One region of the Photorhabdus aballayi genome, then DNA from elsewhere that is predicted to be linked to it. Evidence: predicted binding sites of a transcription regulator. Region 1 holds the regulator's gene; the other holds the start of a gene.
The links. The regulator LexA, encoded in region 1, represses DNA repair genes until DNA is damaged. The targets are predictions, from matches to a motif close to TNCTGTATGTACATACAGNA.

Region 1 (6,671 bases):
GGCTGGCCTATTGCCGTTTAGTGCGTATTAATAAACCTATAGGTGCATTATTGTTGTTGTGGCCGACTTTCTGGGCTTTATGGATGGCCGGTAAAGGCATTCCGGATATGCACATATTATTAGTCTTTACTGCTGGTGTGTTTCTGATGCGTGCAGCAGGGTGTGCAATCAATGATTTTGCTGACAGAAAATTTGATGGTTGTGTTGAACGTACAAAAACACGTCCCCTGCCGAGTGGCGCTATTAGTGAGAAAGAAAGTAAGATCCTGTTTGCCGTATTGGCGCTGATTTCTTTCGGACTAGTTCTAACCCTAAATAAAATGGCGATCGGATTGTCAGTCGTTGGCTTGGCTCTGGCTTGGCTTTACCCCTTTGTTAAACGGTTTAGTCATCTTCCTCAGTTTGTACTGGGGGCAGCTTACGGTTGGGCTATTCCTATGGGATTTGCTGCGGTTAGTGAATCCTTACCACTAGAGTGTTGGCTGTTATTCTTGGCTAATATCTTCTGGTCGGTTATTTACGATACACAGTATGCGATGGTTGATCGAAATGATGATTTAAAAATTGGCGTTAAGTCCACCGCTATCCTGTTTGGTCGTTTCGATAAATTGATTATAGGGTTATTGCAACTCGCTATGTTACTGGTGCTGGTGCTGGTGGGTTATATGATGAATCTGGGCGGTATCTACTATTGGTCGCTGTTGCTTGCGGGCACGCTATTTATTTATCAGCAGAAATTGATCGCCGGCCGGGAAAGAGAACTTTGTTTCCAGGCATTCCTCAATAATAATTACGTTGGTCTGGTGCTATTCCTTGGCATCTTTTTCAGCTATGTCTGAAACATCTGGTGATAATGTGAATAACCATTATCACCAGTATTTAAGAAGATTATCCTTCCTTGGTACTACTCTCTTCGGTGTCGTTATGCTCTGGCGGCAAGCTGACACTCTCGATAGTAAGACGAATCTCAGGTGACATCAGTTCACCTAATACCTGATACAGCTCCTGAGTATTTGCTGTAATCGCATTACCACTGTCACTGATATAACCTTCTTCACGCAGTGTATTGACCGATGCAGTAAATACCGCCTTATCAAAGAATTCAGGCGCGTTGATGCCATGCAATACTGACAGACGTTGCGCTAACATCCGACTCTCTTTTTCCAGCACTCCCCGGCTGATTGCCGGGTTGGCGTTCAGTAAAGAGAGGGTGATGGCATAACGTTGCAGTGTTTCACGGACACCGGCTGCCAGCAATTGCAGGGGGCGGATACGTGCTGGATTCAACACCAGCATGCCATGCTCCTTGTTGCAGATAAGGCACTGGCGAGTCAGCTCGTTGATCAGCGTATTAACCACTTCTGGCAGCTCTGTTTTGCTATAACGCATAAACAGCTCGGCTTTAAGTAGTGGATAAATGATGGCGACTTGGTTTAACAACGCTTCGCGGCTGATGCGGCGATGATGAATAACGATGCAGGAAATCAGTGATGGCAGTACTAATAGATGTTGAATATTGTTGCGGTAGTAGGTCATCAAAACTGCACGCTCACGTGGCAGAATGATAATGTCACCCATACTGTCTTTGTCTACCTCGAACTTATCCATTTGCAGAGCGTGCTCTAACAACTCCTCCGCAGTTTTCTTTGGTACAGTGACATCAGTAGCGTAGGGCGCATTGTGCATGAGCTGTATATAACAATCCAGTTGCTCAAGCAGTTGCTCACGAGTTAGCGCTCGCTGACGCGACGAAAGCAGGGCAGTTGAACACAAGTTGATTGCGTTAGCCGCCGCGGTGTTGTTGATGTTTACCATAATCTTCTCAGACAGTTGGCTGACTGTCGGATTGAACCATTCGGGGCGATGGAATTCTATTGGATCGATAGAATCGCGCCAGCTAGGAACATGATTGTTAAGGTATTGGATCAACGGGATGGGTTCGCCAAAGTTAACGTAGCCTTGTCCCAGATTACGAAGTTTGCGCAAACCGCGTATCATCTGGAAAAAGCCCTCTTTCTCTTTGGTTGCGCCACGAAGCTCTTTAGCATAGGTGGCAACTTCCATCACATGTTCGTAGCCGATATAAATTGGAATAATGGTAATTGGGCGTGATTCGCCTCTCAACAGCGCTTGTAACGTCATGGACAGCGTACCCGTTTTGGGATCGAGTAAACGACCTGTCCTGGAGCGACCGCCTTCCATGAAGTACTCAACAGAATAACCTCGGGCAAACAACTCACCTAGATATTCCCGGAATATCGTGGCGTAGAGTTTATTACCCTTGAACGTGCGGCGGATGAAAAATGCGCCAAGACGGCGGAATATTGGCCCTGCCGGCCAAAAATTCAGGTTGATGCCAGCGGCGATATGGGGCGGTACCAAGCCTTGATGATAGAGCACGTAGGAGAGCAGCAAATAATCCATGTGGCTACGATGGCAGGGCGCATAAACCAGTTCGTGACCATCCTGTGCCAGACGGCGGATACGTTCAGCATTGTGAACATTGATCCCTTGATACAGGCGGTTCCAGGTCCAACCCAGTACACGGCCTGACAGCCGTACCGTTTCATAAGAGAAATCCGCAGCAATCTCTTCCATTATGTTAATGGCATTCTGTCGGGCTTTCTCATGTGAGATTTTCTTGGTGCGGGCCTCATCAGAGACCGCCTTTTCTATCGCTTTCGATGCCAGTAACTTGTTAAACAGCTCCTGACGAACCGGCAGGCGCGGCCCAACGGCTGCCAGGCGTTGGCGCGAGTAGTGCATTCGCGCCACACGAGCCAGTTTATGGGCAATAGTCTTATCCGTGCCATGCTCAGTTGCCATATAGCGTAGAGATACTGTGTTTGAAAAGCGCACAAAACTATCTCGGCCTAGCCAGAGAATGGCAAAGAATTTTTGGATACCATTGAGTAGCCGCAAATATGGGGCGCTCTGCCCTTCGCGTCCAGGGGAACGACCGAACATGACAGAAACCGGCAGCATTTGAATATCCAAATTTGGATTATTGCGATGTAGATCTAGATAAGCATGGAAGATTTTTACGGATTCCTGCTTTGGCGCGCAATAGCGGAATACGCGTGGGCCATTATCGATAAATACATAGCTGGGAAGTTCAGTGTCACCGATCTCCAGTGAATTTAATGGGTCCGGCAGATCCTGCTCAAGACATTGCTGACGTAGTGCCAGTAAGTCTGCTTTGGAATGATACGGCAGCACGTATAGAATCGGGCGTGTCGTATCGAGCCGCAATTCAGTAATAGGATCTGTAGGGATAAGTTTGCTCTTTACCAGTATTTTTAGTGGTAAATTCAATAATTTATAATATATTTTACGCCAACTTGACATAAATATCTTGAAGCCTCTTGTTAGCAACACGTTGCCAGCATACCAGAAACAGGTGTTGAGATCTGTTGTGTTAAGACAATAATAAAAGGGAAAAGTGTTAAATAACCTCATATTTGGTGTGAATAATTTATGGCGAATCAATCCAAAGGCTTGACCCGTATCATTAACGCAATTGTATATTCGATGAAAGGTATTAAGGCGACATGGCAAAATGAAGCGGCTTTCCGTCAGGAAATAATTTTAGCGATATTGGCTATAATAGTTGCTTTTTATCTGGATATCGGCGCAGTTGAACGCATTTTACTGATTGGTTCAGTGATGTTGGTGTTGATTATGGAAATCCTGAATAGTGCTATTGAAGCAGTGGTTGACCGTATTGGCAGTGAGTTCCATGAACTGTCGGGTCGCGCGAAAGATATGGGATCGGCGGCTGTCTTTCTGACGATGATGTTGTCATTAATTGTCTGGGGAACCATCCTTTGGCGCTATTTTATGGCCTGATTTAGTTTAATAGTTAGGTATTATATTATAATTGGCTAATTTTCTACCCTGGTAGGTTCCCAATCGTTATTTAGCTGTATATACTCACATATTGACTGTATAAACAAACAGGGGACGAAATGAAAGCACTTACCGCAAGGCAGCAGCAAGTTTATGACTTGGTGCGTGACCATATTTCGCAAACGGGGATGCCGCCAACGCGTGCTGAAATTGCAGCACGTCTTGGCTTTCGTTCACCTAACGCGGCTGAAGAGCATTTGAAAGCATTGGCTCGTAAAGGGGTGATAGAGATTGTCGCAGGGGCATCTAGAGGTATCCGTTTATTGTTTGAAGAATCTGGTTTACCGTTAATTGGCCGTGTAGCCGCAGGTGAACCACTGTTGGCACAGGAACATATCGAAAGTCATTATCAGGTTGATCCTGCACTGTTTAAGCCAAGTGCTGATTTCCTGTTGCGAGTCAGCGGCATGTCTATGAAAGACGTTGGGATTATGGACGGTGATCTGCTGGCCGTGCATAAAACACAAGATGTTCGTAATGGGCAGATTATTGTTGCCCGTATTGAAGATGAAGTGACGGTAAAACGTTTTAAGCAGACTGGAAATAGCGTTGAATTATTGGCAGAAAACCCTGAATTTAAGCCAATTGTGGTGGATTTGAGTGAACAGAGTCTGACAATTGAAGGATTAGCGGTTGGGGTGATTCGTAACGGCAACTGGTCTTGATAGTAAAATATCAAATTGTTATTTTTGAGATTGTTAAAGAATTGAAATATTCCGGCAGAATCATGTTATACCCAATGGATTTCAAGATGCATCGCGACGGCAAGAGAGCGAATCCCCGGGAGCATAGCGAACTATGTGACCGGGGTGAGTGAGTGCAACCAACAAAGAAGCAACTTGAAAGATAACGGGTATATTGAATTTATCGTTGTGATTATGATTATCTTAAACGTGATTCTGCGGTTGTTTATTTCAGTCTGGCTCTGTACCAAAGGTAAGTATTTACTTACTATCTATTTCTTTTTTACTTCAATGCTGTGGTCATGCTGGCATTCACCTCGTTTAGTACAGGATTCGATCTCTTCACAGGGTGAGCATAAGCCATGCGCTTCGATGACGGTATGGCGTAAACTGAACCCGGCTGTTTTTGCTAACTGTTGAATGGCGGATTCAACGGTTCCACCATCTCGTTCTGTAACAGAACCACAACGGTCGCAAATAAACATTGCTGAGGTGTGGCTTGGTTGCTCAATATGGTGGCACAGGACATAACTGTTGGTGGATTCTATTTTATGAATAAATCCCTGCTCCAGCAGAAATTCCAGTGCCCGGTATACGGTAGGCGGTTTGGCCTGCGGTTCTGCTTCCCGTAGCAAATCCAGTAAATCATAAGCACTGATTGCCCCTGGCTGCGCTGAAATTAGACGCAAAACCTCAAGCCGTTGCGGAGTAAAGCGAACTCCACGAGCTTGGCAAATAACTTCGGCCTGTTCCAGTAACTTTTTTTGATTAATCAATTTCATTGCGCCCCTTACAACCAGTACGATGATAATATTGTGATGTTATCATGTTTCTTCAATGGAAAATATTATCCAGTAAAGTTCATTGTGATTGTCCCCTGATGGAGTTAATTTGGCTAAATTGGTACTCAATAGCAAAAATAATGTTTTCTTGAAGTTTATGATAATACAGACAAGAATTATCGTATATGACAGATAATTTTCGGAAAGGAAGCATTTGTGATGAAAGAGCTTTTACAAAATCAGCCTCATTATAGACAGTTCCCTGTCAAAGGCTATCAGGTAATGAAGCATATTATCTGTGAAAAAAGAAAGTTACCTTTTCTAAGAGCATTATATGCATTGATTAATGTTTTATTTGTAATTGCGGTATGTATGGGTATTGTATTATCTGTAGCAATTGTTTTATTTATAATAGGTAATGTATCTGTCCCTAATACCGACTATTTACTTCTGGCACAAGTAGGAGGTATAGCATTATTGGGTGTAATGTTACTCTCTGTTATTATTTATCGCATTGTTAAGCGTCCTGAATGGGAGCAACGGCGTTATTATCAACAAGCAGGCTTATCTCTTTTACCAGAAGAGAAGCGCCAGGCATTACGGTTAAATATTGTTAGTGACTATTGGCTAGGTTTTTGGAGTGAAACTCTAGAGCATTATCCTTTACAGTCACGAGTTGCCCATGATAACTATCGTTACTGCCTGCTCCCATTATCTCTGACCCAGGAACATCAATCCCAATTATATAGCGACTGGGGAATTATTGATGAAGACGGGTATATGAAAATGCTAACGGGTTTGTGGGAGGGGATACATTCAAAACATTTTGCTATTGATGTTGCTCTTAGTGATGGAAAAATGTTTAAAGTGCTTGCTAAATTAGTTGAAGTAACACCTGACTATATTCATAAATGCTCCAAACCTATTAATGAACGCCCTCCTGCATTAGTGTGGGGGTTTGATTTGTGGCTTGCAATTGTTTTAAGTCGTAACTGTTTTTGTGCCGGTTATATTAGTGAAGAAATGGCATGGAAAAATATGTTGAAAACCGCTGATTATGTTTATGAAATCTTCGGTAATTTTGATGAGTTTTATACAAATTTCCGGCTAGGAAATGCTTACTGGAGTAATGATTTTAACCGGTCTAAAGAACGGCTGGAACAATTTAATTATTATAAGTCACATTGTGACTGGCCAATTGCTAGTTTACCGTGGCCTGAACCAAAAGGCGTTATCATGGAAAGGCAGATGATGACAGGTTTTTCTGCATTAGTAGAAGATGTTGTACGTAGTAACA
Region 2 (6,671 bases), on a different contig from region 1:
CACAATCCGCGTATTGAACGTGCATTTAACTATTTGGAAAGTTCCCTACAACAACTCAATAAACAACAGAGACATAACCTCAAGATTACCGCCTTATATAATTTGCTGAAAAACCTGCGTGCGATTGATGCGCAATTAACAAGCATGAATTCTGGACGAGACAATATTTCCAAAGACAAAAAAGATGAAATTCAACTATCTGACGAAACGTTGACTGGCTGGCGAGATATCTGTCTAAGGCTCAACCGTCACCTAACCCCACAATCGGCCCTGTTCCGCCATGCAATCCGGATGTCTGTTCTGCTATGTAGTGGCTATACCATGATCCAGTTGTTGAATTTACAACATGGATATTGGATTTTACTAACCAGTCTGTTTGTTTGCCAACCTAACTACAGCGCTACCCGCCGCCGTTTGACACTGAGAATAATAGGAACCGTTGCCGGCGTATTGATCGGCTTGCCAATCCTTTACTTTGTGCCATCTATTGAGGGGCAACTGGTGCTAATTGTTATTTCTGGCGTATTGTTCTTCGTCTTCCGTAATACCCAGTATGCACATGCAACCCTGTTTATCACATTATTGGTATTATTATGCTTCAATTTGCTAGGTGAAGGCTTTGAAGTCGCGTTACCAAGAATTATTGATACATTAATTGGTTGTGGTAGCGCCTGGTTAGCCGTAAATTTCATTTGGCCAGATTGGAAATTTCGCCAGTTATCACAAGTGATAAACCGGACGATGAACACCAATTGTCGCTACCTTGATGCCATTTTAGTTCAATATCATCAGGGAAAAAATAATGGGTTGAACTATCGAATTGCCCGTCGCGATGCCCATAATAGTGACGCAGAACTAGTATCCGTTATTTCAAACATGTCTGCCGAGCCGAAAAGTGACCAGACTTCTCAAGAAAAAGCATTCCGGCTACTGTGCCTAAATCACACCATGCTAAGTTACATCTCTGCGTTGGGAGCACATCGAGATAAATTGGATAATGAAGTTATCCTGGATATTCTTAATGATGCTATTTGTTATGTCGATACAGCATTAAAACCGGCATTAATAGATGATGATAGAATTAAGCAAATACCTGCCAACATAGCAAAAAGAATCGAGCAAGCTCCGGTAGAAAGAAATAGTAAAGAGCAACTGGTATTGCAACAAACCCGTTTATTAATAGAATTACTACCTGAAATCGTTAATATCATTAAACAAATTAATCAATTATAACCAGATTGATATACTGGGGCAGTTGACTGCCCCTTTTATTAGCTATTCACGATAAAGATCTAACAAGCCAGCTCCTTGTGCCAGCGTAATAAATCATTACGGATCTGTACCGGTAAAACGGCTGAATGACATCCTTCAATTGCACCAGCCAAAGCAAGTAATAAACTAACATTAAATTTTCTTTTATATTGATGAAGTTTTAAATAACTGGCTTTAGCGCCTAACAACCGCAAATCTTCAACTTTACATATTCCAACTTTCCATAACTGACGTTCCAAAGACATTCCAAGATTAGGCAAATCCTTCAAGCGCTCTGGCATTTTCTTTTTACCCGCCATTTCAATAAATGAGTAATGATAAGCCAAATGCGCATATTGAGATAACAACTCTTGATCTTGCCAAAGTGATTCAATAACTTGGTAATAACGCAAAGTTACAGGCACTCCCTTTTTCGAGTAAATATAGTTTTTCATTCCTCTGGCTTTAAATAGTACCTCAGCATGCCCATTTCCTCGTAAATATAATTCTCCATCAGCAATAATAGCGAACATAATCCCATCAGCTAACAGACTGTAACCACCAAACTGTGGCTTCCTTGTCAATGTCCCAAACGAAGAAAAACCATTTTTGAGTTGAGTAAAACGTACCTCAGACAAAAACATACAGATCACTCCATGAGTTTTGTGCAAATAAATCTCTTATCCATAGATTTGCCCCAATTATTAGCAAAATAAATAACAGGAACAAGCAATTAAAAACATACGCAATCCAATTTTCTCTGCCAATGGTTAAATGAGTTTACAGCCATTTACAGTCAATATTTGCGAAGCTCTTTGAAAAAATAGACTTGATCTTAGCCTGACATGAAGATACTGTATATTAATACAGTTAATCGTAACGAGGTTCATTATGGGCATCCAATCATCCTGGGTTTACCCTTCTAAACATCAGTCAGCCAAAAAGCAGTTATCACTCTCTTCACCTACACAAGATAATTCAGCCAGAAGAGAAGGGGTAGTGAAAGAGGCTAAAGAAGGTATAGCGGAAGGTATATACCCTATGGATTTCAAGACGCATCGCGACGGCAAGGGAACGAATCCCCGGGAGCATAGATAACGATGTGACCGGGGTGAGTGAGTGCAGCCAACAAAGAGGCAATTTGAAAGATGACGGGTATAGTGAGTGAATTGATTTATAGTGATAACCAATATAGTGATAACCAATATAGCGATAACCAAGCTGTCATTAATCGTATATTGCTACCTTTGTTACGCCAATCAGGAAATGAAGCCCGCTGGTTGCTATGGGTTAGTCCACATAAGAAACTGAGCCGCCAATGGTTAATTAACTCCGGATTACCTTTAGATAAGATTGTCCAATTAAATCGCATCAGCTCCATTACAACGGTAGAAGCAATGGCAAGAGCATTGGCGAGTGGTAATTACAGCGTGGTACTTGGCTGGTTACCAAAGTTATCAGAAAGAGATACCGTAAAATTACAGGCTGCGGCACAAAAAGGTCATGCACTGGGCTTTATTATGCGCCCACAAGATGCAAATAAAGAAACCAACTGTGCTGAATCGCGAGCAGATTTACTAAAAATCCATTCCATTTACTATCATTGACTAAAACTAGGAATTATCGCAATATTTATAACACAAAATAACCAATTCAGACCGAAAATCACTAATCACAATTAAAATCAATTAATTAAGGTAAGATTAGTTGTAAAGAATAGTAAATTTTTAAAAAAAACCATACATTATCTTTTAAATTTTTTACTCTATTAATCAAGGGGCACTTGTAACTTTTTAACTTCGTTGTAGACTTTACACCATTAAAGGTTACTGCACTTATGTACCCTTGTATTGTTTGGTCCACTCGTTTTATGAAAGTGCAGTATTCCTAACTGAGTTTTTAATCAATATGGCTCAACAGCCTATCTTAGTAGATATTAAAAGATGCTAAATTAGTGCAGGTCATTCTTATGGGTGAATAGTGAACATGGAAGCGCGCAAAATTCAAAGCGTACACACAATAATGGTACCGGAGAATTTGAGCACAATTCAGTGCTCGCTTTTATTACAAAGAATGGCAAATGAAAGCCTAATGGGATAGGCAGTCAGTAAAAAGGCTCCCAAAGCCAATTGCCTATTGGGTGATGATAATAACGAGGCGTTAAAATGAAAAAGACAGCTATCGCGATAGCAGTGGCAGTGGCCGCTTTCACAACTGCAACGCAAGCAGCTCCAAAAGACAACACTTGGTATACCGGTGGTAAGTTGGGTTGGTCCCAATACCATGACGTAAACTTCTACGGCAACGGTTATACCAGTGCAATCGGTAATGGCCCTACTCACAAAAACCAATTGGGTGCGGGTGCTTTTTTAGGTTATCAAGCCAATCCATACCTAGGTTTTGAAATAGGTTATGACTGGTTAGGTCGCATGTCTTACAAAGGCAGCGTCAATAATGGTGCCTTCAAAGCCCACGGTTTCCAATTGGCAACCAAACTGAGCTATCCAATTATGGATGACTTGGATGTCTATACTCGCCTAGGTGGTATGGTTTGGCGGGCAGATTCCAAAGCAAATTACGGCGCAACCAATACTCATCTGAAAAATCATGACACCGGTGTTTCTCCACTGGCAGCCATCGGTGTTGAGTATGCGATAACTAAAGACTGGGCTACTCGTCTGGACTACCAGTGGGTTAACAATGTCGGTGATGCAAGTTCAGTAGGCGCACGTCCTGATAACGGTCTGTTAAGCGTAGGTGTTTCTTACCGTTTCGGCCAAGATGAAGCAGCAGCGCCAGTTGTTGCTCCGGCTCCGGTTGTTGCTCCAACTCCAGCGCCAGCACCCGTTGTTGAAAATAAACGTTTTACCCTGCGTTCTGACGTGTTGTTCGAATTTGCAAGTTCTGAGCTGAAAGCCGAAGGTAAGCGTACTTTGGATAAACTCTATACTGAGTTAGCAAACATCGACCCAAATCAGGGCAAAGTACTGGTTTTAGGCTACACTGACCGTATCGGTAAAGACGCTTACAATCAGGAACTATCTCAAAAACGCGCGCAAAGCGTAGTTGATCATCTGATATCTAAAGGTATCCCTGCCGGCAGCATCAACGCAGAAGGCCACGGTAAAGCAAATCCTGTCACCGGTTCTACCTGTGATAAGGTTCGCAAACCTAACCTAATCAACTGCCTGGCGCCAGATCGTCGCGTAGAGATCGAGATTCAGGGCATTAAAGAAGTTGTTACTCAAGCACAATCTGCTCAATAATAGCCTTTCTTGGTTATAATTAATCATCGAAAGCGCAGAAAGCCCCATTGTCAGATGGGGTTTTCTTTTACCAATAGTGGAATTTTATATACCCTATGGATTTCAAGATGCATCGCGACGGCAAGGGAGCGAATCCCCGGGAGCATAGATAACTATGTGACCGGGTGAGCGGATGCAGCCAACAAAGAGGCAACTTGAAAGATGACGGGTATATCAAACTGATTAAGGCGCTTGTTGCGATACCAACCTATAAACAACTGAAATTACTCTTTCTTACCCAGAATAGCTTCCAAGTCATGTTTCAAGCTGGACATTTGATTAGCATATTTTTCTTTCCGTTCAGCATCTTCAATTAACTGGATGATAGTTTCGGACAGCGTATTGCCCCGCCGCTGAGAAAGTGCAGATAAGCGCTGCCATACGGGAAAGTCTAAATCGATGGATTTCTTACGAGTATGCTGATGTTCTGCATTAAAATGCCGTTTACGCCGAGCGCGGATAGTTTGTTTCATCCGGTTGAATAAATCAGGATTCATATGCTGCTCAATCCATTTCAGTACTCTTACCGGTTCACTTTCAAGTTCAATGAGTTTACCAACTGCTGCATGAGCGGCACTGTTTTCAATATATTTAGTAATCGGCTCGCCTTCTTGATGTTTTTTCATCAGATAAGCCCACTTCCAGCCACATTCCAAATTTTCCAGTTGTTGATATTTCATCTTACTTTCTCAGTGACAGCGTAACTAAAAATAAGCATAACAACTATTTCAGTAAATTGCTTATAGCCAAACAGATTAATATCTGCTTTTTGATCAAATTATGTTTTACATAAAGTGTCTACAATAGCAAACATTCAACCATGTTGGTTTATATCTTAATCTTGTATAATCGACACTTTCCTACTTTACAATATATAGCGATCATTTTGACCACTAACAAACTAGACTGGCAGGCATTACTGCCGAATTGCGCTCCTTATGATGCGCTTTTTCATTCTGCTTCCCAACAGGCTCCTGCCAGTATGGAAGCCGTTCAATCACGGCTACATAGTGGTTTGCAGCTTTTTTGCCGGATGGATTCCCGCCAGCCTTTTATGCTACTGAAAGCTGAAGAATGTGATACTTATTTGTCAGCGTTAGCTGAATCTATCCATCCATTGCTCACGAAAGAACTTCCCCAAATTGGTGGCAATTATCACATTCAGCAACAGAAAATTAGCTGGCAACCATCAACAGAAGGCCATTTCACACCTGAATTACGCGTCGCTTATCGTGAATGGATAGAAGCAGAACAATTATTTGGCAGCTTCCATTCTCACAACGGAGAAATTCACTTACAACCCGGTCTGATTCATCAGGTAAATGGTGGTGTACTTATTCTGTCGTTACGTACCCTACTTTCTCAGCCATTAATGTGGGTTCGCCTGAAACAGATGATTATTCAACAACGCTTTGAGTGGTTATCTCCAGATGGCAATAAGCCGTTACCATTACCTATCCCCTCTATGCCGTTAAAGCTACGTCTGATCTTGGTTGGAGATCATCTAAGCCTTGACGAATTCCAGGCTACAGAACCTGAATTAGCAAAAAGCGCGCTATATGGTGAATTTGAGCTGGATATGCCATTTCATAATGAGCAAGATTTAAGTCTGTGGTGCAATTATATCAATGGACTCATTCAGCAATGGCAATTACCGCCATTGAATCATAATGCCTGGCCTGAACTTGTACAACAAGCAATCCGCCACGTAGAAGATCAACACCGCCTGCCTTTGGATATTCTCTGGCTACAACGACAACTGACTACTGCGGCACTCTATCAGCAAAAAAATCAGATTACAGCTCAATCAATTAAACAAGCAGAGGAAAATCGCCGCTGGCGTTACAACTATCTGCCCGAACGTGGTTTAGATGAAATTCATCAAGGCCAGATTCTTATCCGTACCCAAGGAATGGTCATTGGCCAAATTAACGGATTATCTGTGCTGGAGTATCCCGGCCATCCTGATCCAGTGGGAGAACCATCCCGTATCACTTGCGTGGCTCATATAGGAGACGGGGAATTTATTGACGTTGAACGAAAAGTTGAGTTAGGTGGCAATATCCATGCGAAAGGCATGATGATTATGCAGGCGTTTTTGATTTCCGAGCTAAA

Region 2: sulA (SOS-induced cell division inhibitor SulA) is a predicted target of LexA. The motif match lies at 2,104-2,123, and genes of this name have one in related genera.

The regions. Positions count from the first base shown of each region.
Region 1 is NZ_JAPFCD010000020.1:44,293-50,963, reverse strand. It holds gene ubiA (4-hydroxybenzoate octaprenyltransferase) at 1-839, shown strand, start outside; gene plsB (glycerol-3-phosphate 1-O-acyltransferase PlsB) at 889-3,348, opposite strand; gene OO184_RS12395 (diacylglycerol kinase) at 3,478-3,849, shown strand; gene lexA (transcriptional repressor LexA) at 3,969-4,574, shown strand; gene zur (zinc uptake transcriptional repressor Zur) at 4,865-5,374, opposite strand; gene OO184_RS12380 (DUF1266 domain-containing protein) at 5,594-6,671, shown strand, end outside.
Region 2 is NZ_JAPFCD010000006.1:103,152-109,822, forward strand. It holds gene yccS (YccS family putative transporter) at 1-1,233, shown strand, start outside; gene OO184_RS05350 (TfoX/Sxy family DNA transformation protein) at 1,293-1,895, opposite strand; gene sulA (SOS-induced cell division inhibitor SulA) at 2,400-2,858, shown strand; gene ompA (porin OmpA) at 3,417-4,517, shown strand; gene matP (macrodomain Ter protein MatP) at 4,781-5,236, opposite strand; gene OO184_RS05370 (AAA family ATPase) at 5,443-6,671, shown strand, end outside.